Regions from separate parts of the Occallatibacter sp. FHG110214_02 genome, predicted to be linked through region 2. Evidence: riboswitches for the same ligand, from Rfam matches in the RefSeq annotation. Region 2 holds a riboswitch; each other region holds the start of a gene.
The links. Region 2 has a riboswitch for cobalamin ahead of AC5S3R_RS17930 (CbtB domain-containing protein). Riboswitches for the same ligand answer to the same signal wherever they lie in the genome.

Region 1 (7,874 bases), on a different contig from region 2:
ATGGACACGGACCAATCACGCCCAGCCCTTACTCCCGTCGCCTCCCGACCACCCCATCTGGTCTCAACTTTTCGTTCCCGGACAAACCACGCTGCTTGTCCCCGGCGATAGCAGCCTCGTCATCTATCAGGGAATGAAGGGCCAAAACCTCACCCTCGACGAGTACGTCAGCGGAGCCTATCGCGACTTCCACCCAGCCGTAGGCAAAGACGATGCTTCCGCAACCAACATTGCGTCGCGGCGCTACACCTCGATAGTTGATCTTGACGTGGCAGCAGATCTCGGCCACATCGCACACGACCACGGAGCAACTCTCGAGGTTCGTTACCCACGCGAGTTGCGTCCAAATGATCTGAAACAGGGAACTCTTGTCCTTGTCGGAGCCGCTGAGGCAGATCCCTGGATCACCCTCGTAGAGCGCGGCATGAACTTTACCTTCTATTACGATCGCGCCCGGCACAAGATGTCTGTCCTCAACCGTGCGCCACGTGCCAACGAGCCCAAACAATGGGACAGCATTAGCACGGACCCACAACACCGCGTCTACTCAGTTGTTGCCTGGCTGCCCAACCTGTCAGGCAATGGGCATGTTCTTCTGATGGAAGGCTCCACCATGGCCGGCACCGAGTGCGCCTGGGATTTCGTGAATGATGACACCCGCCTCGCGCCATTCCTGCGCAGCATTCGCCGCCCCAACGGCACACTGCCATCCTTCGAGCTCCTGCTTGACGCCAGCAACATAGCTGGCAGCGCCTCGCAGTCCAACATCCTCGCCTACCGCACGCATTAATCCCTTAGTGTTGAAATAGTTATGTAAAGAGATTCCCCCTTGCAACGGAAGTCACCGCAGCAAGGGGAAAATCCGCAAGTGCGGACCTGTGTCAGAACTCAAACTGCATGCCGCTCATCGCAGTTGCGTCGGGCGTACGGTAGCCGCTTTCGTAGTACGACTGGTTGAAAGCATTGTTCACATTAGCGAAGAACCGCATGGCATGAGATTCGCCAAGCGGCTTCCGGTAACTCGCACCAAACTGGCCCCTGCGGAAGCCATCGAAGCGAAAAACCTGGCTTGCAAAGGTCAACGAGTTGTAAGCCGGAGCCAGGTAATTGCTTGAAAGCACGGTGCCGAAGACTACCGACAGGTTGGGCGTCAGGTTGCCAGTCGCCAGCAGGGAGAACTGGTGATCGGGAATGATAAAAGTCTGATAGATACCGGGACTCTGCGGGTCGGTTTCGCGGGCATTCGTAAATGTATAAGCCGTGCGAACATTGAGTTTGCGGACTGGGCTGATTGCAAAACTGGCCTCAACGCCACGCGCAATGCCGCCCTTAGTGTTTGCGTAGCCGTAATAGCGGCCTAGAGGGTCTGTGGTTGGATCAAGGAAATTATCAAAGAGGATGACTTCATTGAGGCGGGTGTAAAAGTAGGTCGCGGAAGCTTCGGCGCGGCGATTCCAAAAGGTCTGGTCGATACCTCCATCAATGGCCTTGGTCCGCTCTGGTTTCAGGTTGGGATCGCCGTAGGCTGTGTAACCGACATAGAAACCGGCACCGAAACGCTCGTAAAGTGAGGGCGCGCGATAGCCTGTGCCAGCATGAGCGCGCAGCTTTGTGCCAGATTCCCGAAAGATGTAGGCAGCCGAGACATCTCCCGTATTCGCGTTCGGTGGAGAGCTTACCGGGATTCCGCTGTACGGATTGCCGGTAGCCGGCAAAAACGTAGGCGTATCCAGATTGAAGGCCTGAAAGCGATAGGAACCGGCCAGTTGCAAACGTCCATCCAGCAGATGCACTTGGTCTTGGATAAAGAAAGCCTGGTTTCTTTCCGTAACAGTCGTTGCAAAGCTTGCTGTAGGATCAGGCTCCGTGTCGCCATTGTAGGAGTGCTCGTTCTCGAACTCGTAGCCAGCGTCGATAGACTGGTATTTTCCAAGTTGCCAGTCAAAACGCCCGCTGACTGTATTGGTTAAGCCGTCATAGTTCAGGAACTCAGTGCCACCATAAGGCTGATAGCCCGCCCCCAAAGGACCATTGATGAAGTTACGTCCCGTCGCCAGCCCCTGATAGTCAGCGGTCAATGACAGCGAGTTGGTGGGATGTGTAGTAAAAATCAACGCGCCAGCATAGGTACGCGCCGTGCGATGGTAGTCGGGATCGTCATAGTCGGGAATATAAGTGGCATTGCCGGTATTGATCTGGTCGAGAGGCACGCCGTTTTCATATTGCTTGAACGCCTCGCCAGTGAGCGGAACAGCTTCGAGGGCGCCATCTCCAGAGGCAATCGCAGATGGGCTTTGCGTAGTGAAGCTGAACGAGTCTGTAAAGAGCATTCGGCCAAAGATGCGCGTTTTGTCCGAAATTGCGTAATCGAACATTCCTTGTGCATTCGTCGTACGGTCGGGCAAGTTGCCATCCAGACCGCGTGTCACATTGAGATGAGAAGCACCGAGGCTGTAGCCGAGCTTGCTGTGAAATGCCGAGCCAGAGCCCGCAGCCTGCCCGCGGAAGGTGCCTAGAGAACCGCCTTCAAGCAGCAGGGAAGCGCGAGGCCTGCCGCCACCCATGCCCGTAATGATATTGATGACGCCACCAGTTGCATCCGTGCCGTAAATGGACGATCCGGTGCCACGCAAAACTTCGATGTGGTCAACATTGGTGACGAGCATGTCCTGCAACAGGGAAGAGGCGTCGCCCTGTGTGCCGGTTACATCGCGGAAGCGGAATCCGTCGATAAGAATCGCCGTGTCCTGGTTGCGCAGGCCGCGCGTCTTGATGGAAACCAGGCCTCCCGGTCCCCCTTGCTGTTCAACGCGCAAACCGGGAATATAGCTCAGTGCATCGGAGATCGTATTCGTATCCAGCGCCTGGATTGTCTCAGGGCCAACGATAGAGACGGATTTTGCCGTTTCGTCCGTTGTCTGCGCCGTGCCGGAAGCAGTGACCATTACCGTGTTTGTAACTGCGGCGAGAGCTAACTGTAAATCAAGCTCAGGTGGAGTATCGCGTCCTGTCACATCAACCGTGACAACTGCCGAAGATACCAAGCCTTTTGCCGTAGCAGAAAGCAGATAGAGCGCTGGGGAAAGATGCTCGAAGTGATAGTGGCCGGATTGGTCGCTGACGACTCGAACGCTCGTCGTGTTGTCCTGCGAGACCAGGGTTACCGTTGCGCCAGCGACGGCTACTCCGGCGGGGTCTCTCACAACCCCACTGAAGCTTGTATTCCCCTGCGCCCAAGCAACTGCACAAGCTAGAAAGAAAACACTGGCAATCCTCAAAATGAACCGCAATTTCATGCTGACTCCTCCCTGGATACGGGATGTTGCCGTTAAATGGCTTAATTTGTACGAGGATTCCAGCGACTATTACGAGAACATGGTGGCAGCTGTGGCTACGCATTGGGAGCCGTGGCATAGAGATCCCGCAGCCCTGCTTCTGCCGCTGCGTGCGCCGCCAATCAAGAAAGGTAAACATCCGTCGAGGAGTCCGCGCCTCAAAATAATTGAGCTAGAGCGACCGCAACGATGGAATAAAAGAAGGGTAGAGAAGAGAGGAAAAGCCGAACCGAAGAACGTCCTCATCCTGCCCTCCGCTTTCACCGAAACGGGGCGCATCTTAACTACGAGGCAGGTATCCTGACTTGCAGGTCATCACCCGTCGCAGCCTTCCCATTCCTTTCGGAACAGTGGCATAGATTGCGAAGGATTCACTGCTTACAGTGGCGGGACCGTGCGGGATTTACACCCGCTTCCCTCTGTGATCTGCTTTCAATTTCAGCAGATACCTCGAAGTAAATTTATCCTAACATGCACCTGCGCGATGAAATGCTGCTAAGTCACAATTGATCTCGAAAGCGGAATGCATCGACTCAAACATCCATTGACCTGTCGAGTTCCAAGAATTTATCTTTCAATTCATCTGGTGTTCGGGAAGGCGGTGCGATTCCGCCACTACCCCGTAACTGTGACGCTGAGAGACCGGCACTCCTTTTGGAAGCCACTGGAGATCAAACCTCCGGGAAGGCTGCTCGATCTTGTCGAAGCGAAAGTCAGGAGACCGGCCAGATGCCAATCTGGGCTTGTTCGACTTCGATGGGAGAGTCGAAGAGTGTATTTGTGGTGTCCGGCTTCTAAAGCTGACGCACGCAGCGGCCTTAGTATTTCTTCCCGCCTGTCTATTTAGCGTTGCGTAAGTGACGCGGAGAACGGTGCATGTGTTCAGCTTCTGCCCGAGATGTGACTCTCGTATTAGGTGGTGTCCGCAGCGGCAAGAGCCGCTATGCCCTACAACTCGCGTCGAGAGCGGAAAAGGTCACTTTCCTCGCGACAGCGGAGCATCGTCAGGACGAGGAGATGCAGCGCAAAATCAAACGGCATCGTTCTGAACGGCCTGAGCATTGGACAACCATCGAAGAACCCCTGAACTTGGTGGAGGTAATTGAATCGGTAAGGGACTGTGACTTATTGGTTGTAGATTGCCTGACGCTGTTTGCAGGGAAGCTTCTTGAAGTCTATGAAAGCGATGCAGCAGCGATCAACAAAAGCATAGATGCGCTGTGTACGTCCCTCACATCAAATCGATTCACCATCGTGCTGGTTTCCAACGAGGTCGGGAGCGGAGTTGTTCCAGCTTTCGAGATGGGGAGACGATACAGGGACCTGCTCGGCGAGATCAATCAGCGTATTGCCGCAGTAGCTGACCATGTCGTTTTAATGGTGGCAGGGCTTCCACTTGTGCTCAAGGGCTCTCTCAGCGAAAAGGAGGGCATGTGACCGTTTCCATAAATCCAGCCGCGAAGCCTGAGATGAGCCAACCTGGCATTGACGAGTTGATTAGAGCGATTAGTCCGCCGAGCGAAGAATGGCGCGCAAGGGCACGCCTGCATCTCGACAGCTTGACGAAGCCACTCGGGAGCCTGAGCAGGCTTGAAGACATTGCGGCCCAAATTGTAGCGATTCGAGGCGAAAGAATCACGGAACCGGTAAGCAAAGCAGCCTATGTTTTTGCTGCAGATCATGGGATCACAGAAGAAGGCGTTAGCGCATATCCACGTGAAGTGACCCGGCAGATGGTTCTGAACTTTCTAGCGGAGGGCGCCGCAATCAACGTGTTAGCGCGATTGCACCACGCAGCATTGCACGTCGTCGATGTAGGTGTGGATGCGGAATTTGGCTCGATTGCGGGGCTTCTCGATCGCAAGGTGCGGCGCGGCACGCGGAATATGCTGCATGAAGCTGCGATGAGCGAAGAAGAAGTTGGGAAAGCATTGCGTGTCGGTTATCAGCTTGGAACTGACGCCGCTGCTGCTGGACATAACATCCTTGCAATTGGAGAAATGGGAATTGGCAACACGACCGCTGCCAGCGCTGTGACTTGCGCGCTGATCGGTGTTGCAGCTATAGAGGCAACCGGCAAGGGCACTGGAGTTGATCCCACCGCATATGCGAACAAGGTGCGCGTGGTTGAAGCCGCCGTTGCGAAACATTGCAGTCCCTCCAGCAGTCTTTCTCCTGTTGAGATTTTGCGGTGTCTTGGTGGGCTTGAAATTGCCGCGATGACAGGGATGGTTCTTGCTGCCGCCAAGCACCGCCTTGTTGTCGTACTCGATGGATTTATCTCTACTGCCGCAGGGGCCCTCGCGGCTGGCATTGAGCCGTATGTGAGCGGCTATTTGATTGCTGGCCACCAATCAGAGGAGCCGGGACACAAGCTGCTTCTTCAACATCTGAAACTTACGCCCGTGCTCACTCTCGGAATGCGCCTTGGCGAAGGCTCAGGAGCCGCACTTGCAATGCCTGTCATCGAATCAGCAATCGCCATCTATAACCAGATGGCAACCTTTGCATCAGCAGGAGTGAGTGGAGCCGAAGCATGAGCCTAACCACCCAAATGCAGAGAGCTTGGTTTGACTGTCTCACCGCCGTACAGTTCCTTACACGTCTTCAAGTGCCATCTGGTCCCTATGAAAAGGATTCTCTAGCGCGCGCCGTGAAGTTCTTTCCTGCGGTTGGATTACTAATTGGTCTGGGTAGTGCGCTTCTGTATTTCCTGCTTGCGCCTCATCTCCCGTTGACGGTAGCTGCATTGCTTATTGTCATTTACCTTGTAGTGATTACAGGATGCCTGCACGAAGATGGGCTTGCAGACGCTGCAGATGGCTTCGGCGGCGGATGGGAGCGAGAAAAAGTGCTCTCGATTATGCGCGACAGTCGCATTGGAAGCTATGGAGCAGTGGCTCTCATCTTCAGCGTGCTTGCTCGCGTTCTCCTCATCGCCTCGCTACCAGCAGCCCAGGCGGAAGTCTACCTCGTTGTGGCCCCGGTTCTGAGCCGCTGGACGATTCTCCCACTTAGCTTCTATCTTCCTTCGGCGCGCGAACGCAGCGTCAATCAGATTGACGGACAAGGAGCGCGTATTGCTCGCCTCGCGACACGCGGTAGCCTCATTTTGGGTAGCCTGTTTACAGCGCTCGTTGTTTTTGCATTACTGCGCCTTCGTGGGTTCGTGCCTGTATTTGTAAGCGCAGGCGTCACATTGCTCACAGCACTCTATTACAACCGTCGAATCGGCGGCGTTACAGGAGACTGCTTTGGTGCGACGACACAGTTGACCGAAATTGCAGTATTGCTCTCCGGAGTGTGGATCTGATGAGGTCGCTGCTCTTTATCCGCCATGCTGAAACTGACCTCGCAGGTCGGTTCTGCGGGCACTCTGACCCGCCTGTCAATAAGCGAGGGCATCGTCAGATAGAGGATCTATTGCGAAAGCTGGAAGGCATATCCATCGACACCGTCTATACAAGCGATCTGGTCCGCGCACAAACAACCGCGGATGCAATTGCCGAAGTGCATGGAACTTTGCCAATCACGATTCCTGGACTCCGCGAGATTAACTTCGGAAAATGGGAAGGATTGAGCTGGAGTGAGATCGAGTTTCGTGATGCCGATTATGCTCGCAGATGGGCAAAGGGTTTTCCTGAATTACCGGCTCCGGGCGGTGAGTTATTTGCAATGTTCCAGTCCAGGGTGCGGGCAGAAGTAAAAAAGCTTCTTTCTGCACCTAGGCAAGGATGCGCAGCCATCGTTACGCACCGCGGCGTGATGTGTGTTGTATTGCGTTCGCTTTGCGGCGTTGAAGAAGAACAGGCATGGCTACAGACAAAAGAGTACTGCTCATTCTTTCGATATACGCAAGGAGGTGGCCAGTGAGTATGGAAATGACACAGGTGAGAGAACTGGCCGGATGGGATTTGGATGAGAATGAGTACCGTCCGAAAATCATAGACACTGGCAGACTCCACTCTGCGCATGCGCGTGTCGCTGCACGTTCGCCATATCAGGTAGAAAACGCTCTCTGTGAAGAGGATGCTGAAAGGCTTAGCAGTTTGTTTGCAATTCAAAAGCAGAGGGATGATCTTCAAGCTGAAATGGCTGGCCTCGACTGGTTCCTCGGCGTTGTAGATCTTCGGAAGCTTCTCGCGTTTCAGCGCAGGCTTATTTTGCGTCCTGATATTTCACGATCCACGCGCGCCGCAACCGATAACTGGGACGCGCGGATGGACTTATGCTTCGGAGAGACGAAGCCTGTTGTCTGTGAAGTGATTCACAAGGATACATCCGTTGAATTGCGTTCAAGCAATCCCAACCTGCATTTCCGAGTAACAGGGAACGGCGCAAATCCGATTGCAGTCCATACTGGCAGCCCGTTCTTTGAGATCGCAGAGTACAAAAGCCGCTGGTTTCTACGGGATGGCTATCATCGAGCATTCCAATGTCTGCAGGCTGAAATCTTCTGTCTTCCTGCCGTCATTGTGCAGGCCAGAACGGCAGAAGAACTTGGAGCCGTTCATCCATGGTTCTTTTCAGAGCAGGTTC
Region 2 (7,874 bases):
ACAAGATGTAGCCGTCTGCCGCTACATCCTGGGGGAAAGGCCCAACTTTCCTCTCTTTCCCCCATCTTCCTAAGCTTCAAAATATTCGTATTTTTCCCGCCTCTTAGCAATGCGTGATGATTCCGTTGACGACGGCGAAGTTCGCTGTCGGAGGTCCTGAGCACGTGGCCCCAGCCTTGCCTTGTACGCTGTAACTGTTCGCATCTACGGTAGACGATACCTTGACTTTGCCATTGAATATTGCTGCATAGTTAGTTACGCCGATGGTGGGCGCACTCGCAACGACTCCCGCCGCCACTGTGATGATTCCTGCACCGTAATTATTCGACGGCCCTTGTGCCCATACCGAAGCAATCAGAGGCGCTGTCTTCCCAGACGGGATGTTAACCGTTCCTTTTGCGCTCAATCCAAAAAGGCCTGAGTTGTTGGAGTTAAAGCCGATGTTTGGGTCAATGAAAACTCCGCTTACATTGCCCGTCGTGCTACTGGTAAGAGAGAAAGCCTTTGACGGAGAGGAGCCCAAATTCAGTTGCCCAGTCTTGTCAAGAAAGATCACTGATAGATGTGAAGCCCCATCCGTGTCGTAGCTTCGCCATCCAGTAAGCATAGACGGAGCCGGTTTGCCTGAATTAGCACTGGACTCCGTGAAAATTGAGTATTCGGCTGCACCTGGGTCCGCATAAAATGCGGTAGCCCACCCGCCATGCCCGCCACCCGGAGGTATGACCCTAAACCCGTTGGGGCGAACGGCGGGGGTCACAAATAATTCTCCGTGAAGGAGGACACCGGAAGCAACAGAGGAAGCGTTATTGATGTTCACATCGAATTCTGCAGCCTGCATTCCAGCGGCTGGTGCAGATTTAGTATCCGACACGAGAAAGTTCGCTCCAAATAGATGTGTACGCGCAATCTTGCCCACCGCCTGGCCATAGACGCCTACGCATTCAGTCACCCCGCCACAATCGATCATTCCCGTCACGCCATTAACTTGGAACTGAGTCGCGGTAGAAGGCACCTTGATAGCTCCGACTAAGGCGTTCGTGAATGTGTTTCCCACAAACAGGGAACTGAACTCGGAATTGATGTCCATGTTATTCATATTCCACGTCCCAAAATTTACGGACTTGCCGTTGCGAAGAGCATCCGTTCCGCTGTTGGAATGAGTAGTCGGAGGTTCAGTATGATCCGGTGCCTGTGCGCCAGCTCCAATCGTAACTAGGGAAAGAAGTGTAATTGAAATCAAACGCATGAAGATGCTCCTATGTTAAGCAGGCACCTGACCGTGCAGGCCGGGGCCGCTGAGAATGAATTGAACGTTGGGGTTGGCCGGCAGCTACAGGCTGAGGTGCAGGAGCTGCGGGAGCTGCATATACGCAAAGAGCGCCTGAATGTTTTCAGCCGTTTTGATGTCGTCGGGGATATCCAAGCCCTTGGCTGCAATGCCCACGATAACGTCATGGCCAATGACCTCAAACTGTTGCACGAGACCAACGAGCGCCTGCTTGGTTGCGGGGAAGTCCTTGAACGAGTCAACGGCATACTCTTTAATGAACTTGGCGTGCGTCAAGGGCCAGCTAATAACCGCTAACCGCCCCGATTTGCTTCAGTATATCCAGAAATCGTACATTCCAGTAAATCCTGAACATCAAGCCGCTCATAAGTCGTTGATTCTGTTATGAGGCTTGGCCGGGATCTGTACGAAAAACTAAAAAGATTGACTTAAACCATTGATTCTACGTGAGAACCTGGAGATCTGGTTTCATCGGATCGGACGGTCGATCGCAGTCTAAGACATAGTCACCGAACCGATTGATGTGCCAAGTCCGGTATGGCGATAAGAAGGCAAGCCATTGGCGGCTGTCTCGTCCATCAATAAAATCGAGTTTTGGGGTAGACATGAGCGGCTTTTCGGGTAATGGCCGCCAGGGGAAGAGAGAAAGCTGAAAGCGTTCGAGAATGAGCAATTTGAGCCTCTTTCATCCGAGAGACTCTGCTTTTCGTTTGTACTTTACAGAATATACATTATCGGACATATCGGTTAGGTGGAGGGCTTAGTGGTCAGTTCCAAAGGAGATTTCCTTGGAGCTTGTTTGTGGTCAACTCTCCCTCTTCGCCTGGCGGCCGTTCCCCGAAGAACGGTCAATGCCAAACCTAAAACTGGAATCTGTAGATGGAAGAGATAAACGTCAGTGGCTTGTCTCCGCCATGGCGTGGTGCAGTTATCGCGCCGGCCATGAATGGCGGCGCTGGAATCAGAAGAAAGACCAGACTGTCAAGGATTACTCCGATGCAGTCCGCCTTCTCAATAAAGCCCTTCACCACTACGAACCCACAGCGGAAGAACAAAAGGCTGAGCGCCTGATCCGCATGCACCGCGGTCAACTGGAGGCCAAGCCAGACGCGGACCTGATGAAGCTTAAGCGGTTCGTTCTGGCCTCCATGGTCCACCAGCGCCGTCCAGAGTGCGACTTGAAATGGCTGAACAAGTACACGAGGACCAAGCTCGTGCGCATGCTCATGACTCATGATCAGCCAAAGCCGAGGCCAGCCGGCTGGGGCGGAATTTCTGAAATTGCATCCACTCGGCCATACTGCTTGGCAAGCTCGATAATCGCCTGCGTAAGTGCATCTTCGTCGTCGCGCCGCCGCAACTGGTAACGCTGCGTGCCACGCGGCTGGCTCAACAGCCGGCACGCGTGCGCTGGCTCAGGCCGCGCTTTCCGCATGCCTGAGCCACGGCAGAACAACGCCGTGCGGGGATCAGAAGTTTCCCGAAGCCACGTCCTTCAGAACGAGGTTCTCCAAGTTCAGGTTTGCCACGATACGCTTCAGCTTCGCGTTCTCCTGCTCAAGTTCCTTCAACCGGCGCGCCTGGTCCGTCTGCAACCCGCCGTATTCCTTCCGCCAACGGTAGTACGTCTGGTCCGTAATTCCAGCTTCCCGGCACGCCAATGGCGTCGTCCGGCCGCTCGAAACTGCCTCTTCTCTCTGCCGCAGCAGGCTCACGATCTGCTCTGGGCTGTGCTTCTTTGCCTTACCCACTCAAGGGCGCCCCTCATACCAGTTTTACTCGTAGATCGCTGGTAACTAAATTCGCCGGGCAGGCCAACCAGGCATGCCACATTGGCTAATGAGCAGGGGCCGAGGCATCCGCCTTTGGTGAGATGGACCTGATTGCGGATTTTGCGCTTGATCCATTCTTCCTTATAGATATCGACGGGGACTTCCGCATAGCCGCGTTCCGTGCGGCCGCAGCAACCGGTGAAGCAATAGGAGAGATGTCCTCGATGCTGCATGATATTCAGAGTGCGGCCATCTGCACGAATGACGCGCTGACGATGCGATGTCATATCTCCTCCGCGGGGGTTCTCTGGCGGATAACCCAAACCAGGTAGGGGCCTCCAATTAAGGCGAGCACAGCGCCTGCTGGTAGCTCTGCAGGAGGCATGACGATTCTTCCGATGGAGTCGCAGAGCGCGAGTAGCGTTCCGCCAAGGAGGAATGCACATGGCATTAGCAAGCGATGGTCCGAGCTGATGCGCGAGCGCACAAGATGCGGAACAATTAACCCGACAAAGCCGATGGGGCCGGTGAGAGCAATTGCCCCTGCTACGAGGATGGAACCAAGAATATAGCCTTGGACAAGAAGAGGACCTACATGCACGCCGCGTGAAGAGGCCCATCGCTCTCCGACGGCGAGCAGATTCCAACTGCGCGCCTGTGTGAGTATTACCGCTGAGACGGCCAGTACAACCACTGCCACCACCGCCAAAGAAATGTAACTGGTGGCATCGATGCTGCCTATCAGCCATCGCACAATGGAGAACGAGCGTGACAATCCTACAAAACTGCTGAGAATAATAATGAATGCAGCACAGATGCTGTTGATAGCGATTCCGGTGAGAAGCAGGCTAAAGGCGGATATCTGGCGCTGCCGGAAGGCTCCGCCAATGACAAAGGCGAGAACAGCGAAGGCACCGGCCAACGCTCCGATCCAGGTCATAGGGATTCCTAAGAAGGTCTCCCATCCGATGGCGATAACTGCAACTGCACCGAGAGATGCACCGGATGAGATGCCCAACGTGTAGGGATCAGCGAGTGCGTCCCGGAGCACTGCCTGAAAGAGCGAGCCGGCCAGTGACAACGCGCCCCCGGCAATTAAAGCAAGCAGCGTGCGCGACACGCGAAGTTGCAGCAGGATCTCGTAATCGGGGGCTTGATGCTGAACAACTCGCGCAAGGCTTATGGGGCCGGCTCCGACCCACGGCAGGAGTAGAGCAGCGGCAAGAAAGATAAGCACGGAGAGCGTTACGCAGTGCTGTGTTATGAACAAAAGCCGTTGACGTGCGCTCATCGATACCACACCCACGGCGCGCCAGATGGAGTTGTTCCCATGTCCAGTCGCGTTGAGAACAGGCTCAGCCACTCTTTATTGCTGTGCGCGTACTCTGTTGACATGTCGAAGGCGATCACGCCGTTTGCAAGTACCACGAGGCGCGTGCAGTAGGTGAGCGCGAGATTTAGATCATGCGTCGCGGCGATACAGAGTTTTCCAGTATGCGCTTCATCACGCAGCACGCTGAAGCAATGCAGTTGCTGCTCAATATCGAGAAAGGTTGATGGCTCATCCAGGAGCAGCGTGGCTGCATCCTGCGCGAGACATGCAGCGAGAAGAATGCGTTGACGCTCGCCTCCGCTCAGAGAACGAAAGGGACGATGACGCTGCGGCCAGCATGAGGTGCGTTCCATTGCAGTGCGGATACGTCGATGATCCTCTTCGGATTCAAACCAGCGGTCTGTGTGCGGATATCTTCCCATGCCAACTAACTGTTCGGCGGTAAAAGGAAGGTCCGCATGAATGGCCTGGGGGAGATGACTGACATTTTGCGCAATTTCACGCCGGCTCCATTGCTGCCGGCTGCGCCCACTGATTGTGACAGTACCTGTCTCCGGCCTGCGAAAGCCTGAGATGATGTCGAGCAATGTGCTTTTTCCAGAGCCGTTGATTCCAAGCAGTGCAAGGAACTCTCCTTTATCGGCACGAAAACCGACGGAATCAAGCACGGAGCGGTTTCCATAGGAAAAGCTAACGCTCTCGACTTCAAGCAAGGAACTCAATCGGAGCCTCCTATGCCATGAATGAAGTCATAGAGGCGCTTCGCGGCTAGAGGGGTGCGTGGGCCGGGTACAACAAGCAAGTTTGTTGTACCTGCGTAAACGTGCCCACTGCGCACTGCCACAAGGTCGTGGTATTGATTCCACAGGGCGATGGTGGAACTGCGTGAGACCTGGCGTGCCGCTTCCGTCTCCTGCGTTCCGCTTAGATCGATGATGACATCAGGATTTTCGCGCAGGATGGTTTCGAGAGCGATGCGCGGATAAGGCGGAAGGCCGGGTTTGGCCAGAACATTTTTGCCACCAGCTACTTCGATGATCTGGTTGACATAGTTATTGGCCCCGACAACGGTGAGGTTGTTGAGTGTTCCCTGCTGACGATCTACGATGACAACTACACGTGGGGATAGCTGTGCTTTCGCCCTGGCTTGAATCGCGTTCAGAGAGCTTTTCATTTGCGCGATCAGGCTGGCGGCGCGATCGGGCACTCCTGTGGCTTTCCCAATGAGCTGTGTGGTTGTGAATATATCTTCAAGCGTGAGATGCGGCACTTCGATATAGCCAATATGCAAGCCGATTAAGCGATCCGTCACCTGATTTGCTCCGCTCTCCAGTATCACGAGATCCGGCGTGAGGCGCGCGATGGCTTCTACATCAGGATGGATGTAGCTTCCGATCTTGGGGAGCTTTTGCACTTCGGGAGGGTAATTGCAGAAGCGGGAGACTCCTACAACATGATCTCCAATACCCAGCGCGAAAAGAGTCTCCGTAATGCTTGGCGTAGTCGATACGATGCGCTGCGGCTTTGTCTGCGCAGGGCCTGCCAAAGCACAGAGCAGTAGCAGCGCAGTGAAAAACAAAAAGCGTAAACGAACATGTGCGGAAATGAGGCTTGAAAGCCGACGCATCGTTTCTGTCCTTCGTAAAAATATGTAGTCAGGGATGAAGTTGCTGTGCAGTGAAAACCCTGTCTACAAGCCATCCAAAAATAAAACCGAGAGAACTCCATATCAATGCCTGCATTTCAAGAGCGGCAACACGGAACTTCCACATCAGGGTTGCGGGGAATCCTGCGGGAACCTCATCAAAATTGGGCAGGAAATGGAAAACCACTGCCATGGCAATCACGAAAACGAAAACGGCCAAAAGCAAAGAGCTCCATGCGCCCAAACGGCTGTGGAGACGAAGTTGAAGCTGCGCAGCAAGAACCGCAGCGGCAACCGAGAAAGCAAGCAGTAGAAAGAAAGAGGCCGTGCGTATGCCGATGGTTTCAGGATTCCCAACCGAAGGTGGATTGGCTGGATATTTGAGCACAGGAACCAATGCAATTGAAGCGAATCCCATACTTGCCAGAACCGCAGAGAGCATTCTTGGATTGGCAATCGGGATGCGACCATAAGCAAAAGCAAAGACCAGGCCGAAGATGCCGCCAATTGCAGTTCCGTATACAAGCGTACCGGTGAGGAGACCGAAGCTCCGTTGCACTTCCCTGCTGACGATCTCAGGCTCGGGAGCTTCGCCCCTGGCCTGATCCAGATTGGTCTCAAATGTAATGGCGCGCTCCACCTGTGGTTCGCCGATCCATCGGGCCAGTGCAAATACAAGCAGGCCTGCGACGATGCCGGCAAGCATCCCGCGCACAAGCAGGATACGAGTCATCTTTGCCTCTTAGTGACAGGGAAAGCCGAGAAGATGGCGGCCATCGTGCACGAATTCATGAATAGCGTGGCCCTGCAGGAGCGAGGTTGCTCCTTGCTCGGCGCCGACGAAATAGAGCGCGAGCAGCATCAGGAGGCCACCAAAGAGTGCCCATGGAAGAATTTCATGCACTGGAATGGCGGGAATGGAAACAGGTTGCGGAGCAAATGTGCCGGCTACAGGCTGAGCCATTTCAAGAACCTCCTGGGATCGTGCGTCCCACAGCAGAGTTCGTTTGAGGAATGAAAGGAGGTCTGGCTTCTGACTGTATTCTGTCAGTTACAGTGGCGCGACCGCGCCGGGTTCTCACCGGCTTCTCCACTTCATTTCAAAAGACTAATTTAACCCTATGTCTCCGTATCATGCGTGTCAAGAGCTAGAGTCACAAACGTCGCAAAGGAAATCATCCGTGTACCCAAACTAATCCTGATCGCTCATGCAGCCACGCAAGCACAAAGGCGAGCAGCCTTTCCGCTCGATGAGCCCATTGCTGAAGAAGAGATTGCCAGGATTACCAAAACCAATTGGGTGCTACCTCGCGCAGAATATATCTACTTCGCGCCAGAATAGCGCACACAGCAAACAGCACACTACTTGAGATTGCAGGCTGTTGTCGCTCCCGCACTGCGCGATTGCTACTATGGGAGATGGCAGGGCCGAAGCATGGAAGATGTGCAGACAACAGAGCCGGATGGAATCCTGGCATGGTTGACGGACGCGAGTGCCTCTCCTCATGGCGGCGAGTCCATTGAAGAACTAGTAGCCAGGGCTGGAAGCTGGATGAAAGAACAAGGTGATTTGGGTCACACCTCTACGGTTGCAATTACTCATCCAGCAGTAATTCGTGCCGCTATTGTTCACGCTCTGCATATCCCCGCACAGACATTCTGGCACTTCGACATTGCGCCGCTATCTCTTACAGATATTAGGTTTAGCCGCGGACAGTGGACCGTGCGATGTACCGGCTGCTCTTTGCACACAGCAGAGTAGGCAAGCGGGAGCGACGCAAGCAACGGACCTGTTCGTCTTGAATCACCACATACAGGTACTACAGCAATTTT
Region 3 (7,874 bases), on a different contig from region 2:
GACCGTGGTGAGGAAGCAGGACGAGAGCTGTGGGCGCAACGTGCCGGAGTTGAAGAGCGTCGGCGTGGAGCACATGAAGTCAAAGGACGAGAGCAGGTTGTAGAACTCGATGGCGCGCTCGTCGCGGTCGATTTCGCGCAGGGCAAGGCCCATGGATACGCGCATGAAGAAAGCTTGCGGAAGCTCGAAGCGGATGCCGCTGGTCTGCAGGAAGTAGCGGTCGTAGAGCGTCTGCAGGCCGAGGAACTGGAAGTTGCGGTCGCGCTCAGGCTTGAGGGCGTTGGCGAGGCGCTTCAGATCGAAGCTGGCCATTTCCTTGTCGAGGATTTGCAACTCGATGCCGCGACGAACGAATTCGGGGAAGTATTCGGCGTAGTCGACTTTGCGATGCTGCTGGTGCGTGTCCTTTGCCGCGAAGAGGAAGGTGAGCGCTTCGTCGTGCAGGATATTCAGGAGCAGGCGGGCGCTGACGTAGGCGTAGTTCGGTTCCTGCTCGACGAGCGTGCGCGCGGCCATGGTCTGCGCGAGGCCGAGTTCGTGGAGTTGGATTCCGTCATAAACATTGCGACGTACTTCCGCCATGACCGCGTCCGCGGAGACTCCGTCGAGGCCGGCGCAGGCGTCGGTGATGTCGCGGAAGAGTTGCCCTTCATCGAGCGGCTCTGTGCGGCCATCGGCGAAACGTACGTGCAGGCGCGGCTGCAGAACGGTGGTCTGCTCTTCGTGTTTGCGGCGCTCTTGCGCGCGCTCTTCGCGATAGAGAACGTAGGCACGGGCGATCTTGTGCTCGCCGCTGCGCATGAGCGCCAACTCTACCTGGTCCTGGATATCTTCAATATGGATGGGGCGGCCGGGCTGCGAGCGGCGGTTCAGCGTTTCGACAATCTGCGCGGTCAGTGTTTCCACGGCATCGCGGATGCGGCGTGAGGCGGCGGCGTCCGCGCCTTCCACGGCTACAAAAGCTTTCGTAATGGCTAAAGTGATTTTGTTGGAGTCGAACGGAGAGAAGCTACCGTTGCGGCGGATTACCTGGAGGCCGGTGGACTGCTGCGGAGCCTGGTCGAAGTTGTTGGAGACGGGTGGAGGAACGGCAGGACGGGATGGGAGGTCGTGCGTCAGGGCGGCCATGGGGGAATCTCCTTATGGCCTCGGACGGGTTTGCGGGGAGACAGAGATGGCTCTCGGAGTGTCCGAAAGCTTTTCTGCTACCTCGCCTCCCCTCGGAGGCGTGAGCGTATGTCTTCGTGGCAGGTCTTCGGACTTACAGGCGGCCTACTTGCTCCAGCTTCCCGGCCTGTTTAGGACTAGTGCTTTGGTTGGAGCGTTCGTTCCTGATTACCGCTGCGGGGCAGTTCCGGACTCGCACCGGGTTCCCTTTTCACCGGATTTTGTTAATCCGGCACCGCGAAGTGAAGATAACTATGGCATGTGGCCAGACGGAAGTCAACCCCATATCTTGGGGTGTCTGTGCAAAAAACTGGCAGGTCTGTGGATAGCTCGTCCGTTGTTCGGGATAGGGACAGGAGCGTGTAAAATTATCCCAAGCTGCACTGTATTGGGAGAATTTTGGGGTGGAGTTACCTGCCACAAATCGCCGCTGGACGGATTTGGCGCCTTGGTCGCGCCGAATTTTTCTATTGGCAATCCTGATGCTGGGGGTGGGGGTTTTTTCCTGGGGCACGGCATACAAGATGTCGCTCTACCGGGTTTCGCCCATCCACAATAAGGTTCCCGTTGCCAAGCTTCTGACGCAATCCAGCAAGGCGATTCAAGACAAGGTTGTGTCTGTCACAACGCCGCGTAGCTTGACGGCGTTGCCTTTGCTGCTGGACCTGGCGTTGCTGATGTTTGCGCTGGATTTGCGTAAGGGATGGTCTCAGGCCGTGCTGGCGCATAAGCCTTTGCGGCGTTTGTCACTCTATTTCCCTCCCGCATTGTTCCTGCGCCCTCCTCCTTTTCCTCTTCACGGATAAATTGCCTCCGGCAGATGCCGGTCGCGTTCTTTCTATCTTGCATTTCCGTTGAAAGAGGTTTCTGCCCATGCGCGGCAAACGCATTCTTGTCTACGCACTTTGCGTAGCTGTGGCGGTCATTGCGATCGCTCTTGTTTTTCATCCTTTTCAAACATCTAAACAGACTGCTACAGCGCAGCCATTGCGTGTCGTTTCTGTTGTGCAAGCGCGGCGCGGAGAGATTGCGCGTCAGCTTGTGCTGGCGGGAGTCTTCCAGGCATTTCAGGAAATTGATGTGCATGGAAAAGTCTCCGGCTATGTGCGGCATATCAACGTTGATATAGGCGACCGCGTGCGGCAGGGGCAGACGCTGGCTGTGTTGGAAGTGCCTGAGCTTGATGCACAGGTGGAAGGCGCTCAGGCTGGCGTAACACGCTCGCAGGAAGAGATTGCTCGCATGCAGCGCGAGGTGACTCGCGATGAGGCTTTGTATGCGGCGGCGCACGCGAACTATGAAAGGCTTAAGCAGGCGTCAGACCAGCAGCCGGGATTGATTGCGGCGCAGGAGTTGGATGATGCGCTGGCAAAGGACCGTTCGACGGCGGCGCAGGTGGATGCTGCGAAATCCGCAGTGGCGGCAGCGCAGGGGCAGCTTGGTGTGGCTCGCGCAGACAAGATGCGCGTGAGCAGCATGGCGCAGTATGCGACGATTACTGCGCCGTTCTCAGGTGTTGTGACAATGCGCTATGCCGATACCGGCGCGCTTGTGCCGGCGGGAACTTCAGAGAGCAATGCGCAGGCTGTTGTGCGGTTGGCGCAGAGTGACGTGCTTCGCTTGCGTATGCCTGTGCCGGAAGAAGATGTGCCGTTTGTGCATGAGGGATCGACCGTGCAGGTGCGCGTGCAGGCAACGGGGCAGCAGTTTTCCGGCAAGGTGGTGCGGTTTTCGCGGGATGTAAGCACGGCGACTCGCACGATGACGACGGAAGTGGATGTGCCGAATCCGTCGCTTGCGCTGTCTCCGGGCATGTATGCGGAAGTGACGTTCAACTTGCAGAGCAAAAACGATGCGCTGATTGTGCCTGCGGCGGCAGTGGTGCAGGGGGATTCGCCTTCCGTGCTTGTTGTGAATGCGGATGGCAAGGCAGAGCGACGCGCTGTCACGCTTGGGATTGCGAGCGCAAATCTGCAGGAGGTTCTTGCAGGTGTTGCAGCGGGTGAGCAGGTGATTGTAGGCGGGTTGGCTTCGACGCAGCCGGGTGACCGCGTGCATGCCAAGCCTGCATCGGCGGATTTGCTTGAGTATCACGATGCAAGCGCGAAGGAGGGCAAGTAATGTCTTTCTTTGCGATTCGTTATCCCTTCTTCATCCTCATGCTTTGCATGGTCGTGGTTGTTGTTGGTGTGGTTGCTGTGCTCGGCATGCCTGTCGATCTCTTCCCCAGAATCAACATTCCTGTTGTTGTGGTGGCTACGTTTTATTCGGGCATGCCTCCGCAGCAGATTGAGTCTGATATTACAGACAGCGATGAGCGATTCTTCACGCTGGGTAGCAATATCGACCATATTGAGTCACGTTCGCTACCGGGCGTCAGCCTTATCAAGGTTTATTTCCAGCCGGGTACTGATCCTACTGCTGCGGTTAGCAATATCTCTAATTTGGCGATGGCGAATTTGCGGCGCTTGCCTCCGGGCACGCTGCCGCCTGTGGTGCTGAGCTTTGATGCGGCGAACTTACCGGTCTGTCTTGTTACGTTGAAGGGCGCAGGGCTGAACGAAACACAGCTTAAGGATACGGCGCAGTTCACTGTGCGTAACCAGATTGCGAATGTACCGGGTGCATCTGTACCGCAGCCGTATGGCGGACGTTATCGGCAGATTATGGTCTATGTTGATCCGGTCAAGCTGCAGGCTGCACAGTTGAGCGTGATGGACGTGGTGCATGCGGTCAACGACTCCAACCTGATTCTTCCCGCAGGCGATGTGCGTATTGGTCCCAAGGATTACAACATCTATGCCAATAGCCAGGTGGCAACTGCAGATGAAGTAAACAGCATTCCGCTGCGCAGTGTGGGCAATGCTTCGATTCTGGTTGGCGATGTGGGGCATGCTGTTGATGGCGGGCAGTTGCAGACCAACATTGTGCGCGTGGATGGGCAGCGTTCGGTTTATATTCCTGTTCTTAAGCAGGGTGGTAATTCAAACACCATCACCATTGTTGATGGTATTCGCAGTGCGGTGACGCGGCTGCTTGATATGCCGCCGAATGCAAAGGCAGAAGTGGTATTCGACCAGTCTGTCTTTGTGAAGACGGCGGTAAAGAATGTCATTAGTGAGGGAGTCATTGGCCTGTTGCTTACGGGCGTGATGATTCTCCTTTTCCTCGGGAATATGCGAGCAACTGTTGCGGTGTTGCTCTCGATTCCCATTTCCTGCCTGGCAACGTTTCTTGTGCTGGATGCTTTTGGAAACTCGATTAACACGATGGTGCTTGGTGGATTAGCGCTGGCGCTTTCGCGGCTTATCGATAACTCGGTTGTTGTGCTGGAAAACATCTTCCGACATTTCGAGATGACGCCTGATAAGGTGAGGGCTTCGCAGGAAGGTGGGCGTGAGGTGCAGCTTGCCGTGCTTGCAGCCACTTGCAGCACTGCCATCGTCTTCTTTCCTGTAGTGCTGCTCACTGGCGTCAGTAAATACCTGTTCAGCTCGCTCGCGCTGGCTGTTGTGATTGCGCTGATGTGTTCTTACTTCGTCGCCATGACAGTGGTTCCGCTTTTCTGCTCGCGCTTCATCAAGCACTCCGGGCATAACGAGCATGGAGCCGCGCATCTTGCGGCGCAGTCGAATGATCCGGTGCCAGAGCATATGCGCGGCGGGCAGGGGCATCAGAGTGTTTTCGCTCTGGTGATCTATCGCTTCAACCAGGCATTTGCGTGGCTGCAGGAACACTATGACAACGCCATCACGTATTGCCTGGCCAGGCCGGGAAAGGTTGTAGCTGTCTTTGCCGTGTTCGTTGCGCTGAGCTTTGGGCTGTTTCCGTTTGTTGGTCAGGCGTATTTTCCGCGTACCGATGCAGGACAGTTCGTCATCAACATCAAGGCCCCATCCGGTACTCGCATTGAATTGACAGACCGCTACATTGCGCGCGTAGAGGATGAAGTGCGTTCGGTGGTTCCGGCGAAAGACCTGAATATGATTGTGTCCAACATCGGCGTAACGCCGGATTTGTCCGCAATCTATACAACGAACTCAGGCATGCACACGGCTTTTGTGCAGGTCAGCCTGCAGGAAGAGCACAGCGTAAGCAGCTATGAGTACATGCAGCGTGTGCGTGCGAAGCTTGCACAAGATTTACCAGACGTGCAGACTTACTTTCAGTCTGGTGGCCTAGTGGATTCGATTGTGAATCAGGGATTGCCTGCGCCGTTTGATGTGCAGGTAAGCAGCAATGATATGGATGGTGGCTATGCGATGGCACAGCAGCTTGGGCAAAAGCTGCGCGCTCTGCCTGGTGTGAGCGATGTTCTGATTCCGCAGGACGTGGATTATCCCGGACTGGCATTGAACATTGACCGCGAACGAGCCAGTTTGCAGGGACTCTCGCCGAAGACGGTCGTTGATAACGTCATCACCGCATTGACTTCCAACGGCATGGTCGCGCCGAGTTATTGGGTTGACCCCAAGACAGGGAACAACTACATGCTGACTGTGCAGTACCCGGAAACGCAGGTGAAAACAATGGAGGACTTCAAGCAGATTCCTCTGCGCTCTGCGGATGGAAAGAATACAACGCCGCTCGAAAGCGTGGCTTCCGTGCAATCGATTAACACGCCGACAGAAGTTGACCATTATCAGCTGCGACGCGTCTTTGACATCTACGTCATGCCGACGAGTGAGGACTTAACGAAGGTTGGCAAGGAGGTGAATCGTGTTGTTGGCCAGACGAATTCACCGAAAGGGATGCGGCTCACTGTGCGTGGTTCCAGCGTCAGCATGCGCGACTCTTTTCGGTCTTTTGGCATCGGACTCATTCTTTCCGTTGTGCTTGTCTTCCTTATCCTGATGGCGCAGTTTGCGTCGTTCTTTGATCCGTTCATTATTTTGCTGGCAATTCCGCCGGGGCTTTCCGGCGTGTTTCTCTTCCTGCTGGTCACGCATACCACGCTCAACATTATGAGCCTGATGGGAGTGCTGATGATGACTGGAATTGTGGTGTCGGACAGCATCCTGATTGTGGAGTTTGTCGGCCAGCTTCGTAAGAGTGGTGAGCCTCTGGAACGCGCAATCGTAACCGCCTGCAAGGTGCGCTTACGGCCAATTCTCATGACGACTCTGGCCACAGTGCTTGGTCTTATTCCGATGGCTCTTGCATTGGAGGCAGGCAGCGAGCAGTATGCGCCGCTGGCACGCGCTATTCTTGGCGGGCTCACGGTCTCTGGCGTTGTAACGGTCTTTCTTGTTCCCTGTGCTTACCTGCTTATCCACAAGCGGTTGGAAGCGAAGCATGGAAAGGCGGTGGCGTAATGCGGTTCCTAATCGTAGCTTGCATGGTAGTTGCCATTGCCATTTCAGCGAATGCGCAGACTCTGCAGCCAAGTGCTCCAGAAGATGTAGTTCCTATCACGCGAACGCAGGCAGAACAGCTTGCGCTTAAAAACAATCCGCGAATTACTGCGGCGCATCTGATTGCGCTTGCCTCTGGACAGGTGACGAGGCAGGTGCAAGCCGCTCAGTTGCCGCAAATCGGAGGCAACATTACGGCGGTGCAGGCGGAAGATGGAAGCCGCATCGGTGCCGGCACGCTGAACCCATCCACTCTATATACGCATGCGGGGGCAGGTGGCACGCTTACGCAGCTCATTACAGATTTTGGGCGCACGCATAATCTTGTGGCAAATGCAAAGCTACAAGAGAAGGCCCAACAGCAGAGTGCGCTTGCCACGGAGCAGGACATTTTGCTTGCAACAGATAACGCGTTTTACAAGCTGCTCGACGCGCAATCTTTGCTCAATGTGGCGAAAGCGGCAGTGCAGGCTAGAAGCGATGTGCTGAATCTGACTACAGCTCTTACTCAAAGCAAGTTGAAGAGTGAGTTGGATTTGAATATGGCGGCAGCGGATTTATCGCAGGCACAGCTCTTACAACTCGATGCAGAAAACTCCGTTGCATCGGCGCGTGCGGAGCTGGTTGCTTTGCTTGCCGCACCGCAGGATACGATGTATCGCGCGGTGGGAGATGCAGAAGGTGTATTACCGCCGCCTGAGCTGACGAATGCACTTATGAACGAAGCGCATCAGCAAAGGCCTGATTTTGCAGCACTGCAACTGCAGGCTCAGGCCGACCAGAAGTTTGCAAAGGCGCAGGGAGAGCAGCGCTTGCCAACAATCTCAGTAGGAGCTATCGGGGGGATTACGCCTGTTCGCTCGGATGGAGCTTTTGCTGAGAACTGGTATGGCGCAGCCGGCGTAAATCTGAGCGTGCCTATCTTTGCAGGGTTTCGTATTTCTGCAGAAGCCAAAGAGGCTCGTTTTCGCGAGATGGCAGATGAAAGGCGCCGCGATGATCTTGGTAACTCCATCTCGCGTGATGTTCGTGTAGCCGCTCTTGCCGCGCAGACTGCATATCTGCGCATTGGGGTTACGGAGAACTTCCGCAAGGAGACAGCTCAAGCTCTTGAGCTGGCGCGGACTCGCTACAAGCTTGGGCTTAGTTCGATTGTCGAATTGAGCCAGGCACAGCTTCAGAGCACACAGGCATCAGTTGCTGCTGTCAATGCGCGCTTTGATTATTTACTTGCGCTGCGGTCACTTGCTTATGCGCGTGGTTTGCTAACCCCGTAGTCATTCCAGCGCCGAGGCCGCTTCAATCGGAGCGGTCTCGGCTCTTTGTCTATGAGAATTTTTGTGCGCGAGATTG

Region 1: another riboswitch for cobalamin. It lies ahead of cobU (bifunctional adenosylcobinamide kinase/adenosylcobinamide-phosphate guanylyltransferase); the one in region 2 lies ahead of AC5S3R_RS17930 (CbtB domain-containing protein).
Region 3: another riboswitch for cobalamin. It lies ahead of AC5S3R_RS14275 (ribonucleoside-diphosphate reductase subunit alpha); the one in region 2 lies ahead of AC5S3R_RS17930 (CbtB domain-containing protein).

The regions. Positions count from the first base shown of each region.
Region 1 is NZ_JBZYWK010000021.1:21,313-29,186, reverse strand. It holds gene AC5S3R_RS16315 (hypothetical protein) at 1-790, shown strand, start outside; gene AC5S3R_RS16310 (TonB-dependent receptor) at 882-3,296, opposite strand; cobalamin riboswitch at 3,609-3,803, opposite strand; cobalamin riboswitch at 3,903-4,079, shown strand; gene cobU (bifunctional adenosylcobinamide kinase/adenosylcobinamide-phosphate guanylyltransferase) at 4,236-4,772, shown strand; gene cobT (nicotinate-nucleotide--dimethylbenzimidazole phosphoribosyltransferase) at 4,769-5,875, shown strand; gene cobS (adenosylcobinamide-GDP ribazoletransferase) at 5,872-6,648, shown strand; gene AC5S3R_RS16290 (histidine phosphatase family protein) at 6,648-7,208, shown strand; gene AC5S3R_RS16285 (hypothetical protein) at 7,211-7,874, shown strand, end outside.
Region 2 is NZ_JBZYWK010000025.1:64,993-72,866, forward strand. It holds gene AC5S3R_RS17880 (bifunctional nuclease family protein) at 1-11, shown strand, start outside; gene AC5S3R_RS17885 (hypothetical protein) at 104-1,249, opposite strand; gene AC5S3R_RS17890 (hypothetical protein) at 1,334-1,567, opposite strand; gene AC5S3R_RS17895 (hypothetical protein) at 2,152-2,526, opposite strand; partial or broken gene AC5S3R_RS17900 (transposase) at 2,583-3,042, opposite strand; gene AC5S3R_RS17905 (hypothetical protein) at 3,003-3,350, opposite strand; gene AC5S3R_RS17910 (FecCD family ABC transporter permease) at 3,347-4,426, opposite strand; gene AC5S3R_RS17915 (ABC transporter ATP-binding protein) at 4,351-5,109, opposite strand; gene AC5S3R_RS17920 (ABC transporter substrate-binding protein) at 5,115-6,023, opposite strand; gene AC5S3R_RS17925 (CbtA family protein) at 6,052-6,774, opposite strand; gene AC5S3R_RS17930 (CbtB domain-containing protein) at 6,784-7,005, opposite strand; adenosylcobalamin (AdoCbl) riboswitch at 7,008-7,156, opposite strand; partial or broken gene AC5S3R_RS17935 (histidine phosphatase family protein) at 7,396-7,803, shown strand.
Region 3 is NZ_JBZYWK010000016.1:63,597-71,470, reverse strand. It holds gene AC5S3R_RS14275 (ribonucleoside-diphosphate reductase subunit alpha) at 1-1,128, opposite strand, end outside; cobalamin riboswitch at 1,230-1,422, opposite strand; gene AC5S3R_RS14270 (hypothetical protein) at 1,572-1,973, shown strand; gene AC5S3R_RS14265 (efflux RND transporter periplasmic adaptor subunit) at 2,041-3,288, shown strand; gene AC5S3R_RS14260 (efflux RND transporter permease subunit) at 3,288-6,482, shown strand; gene AC5S3R_RS14255 (TolC family protein) at 6,506-7,798, shown strand.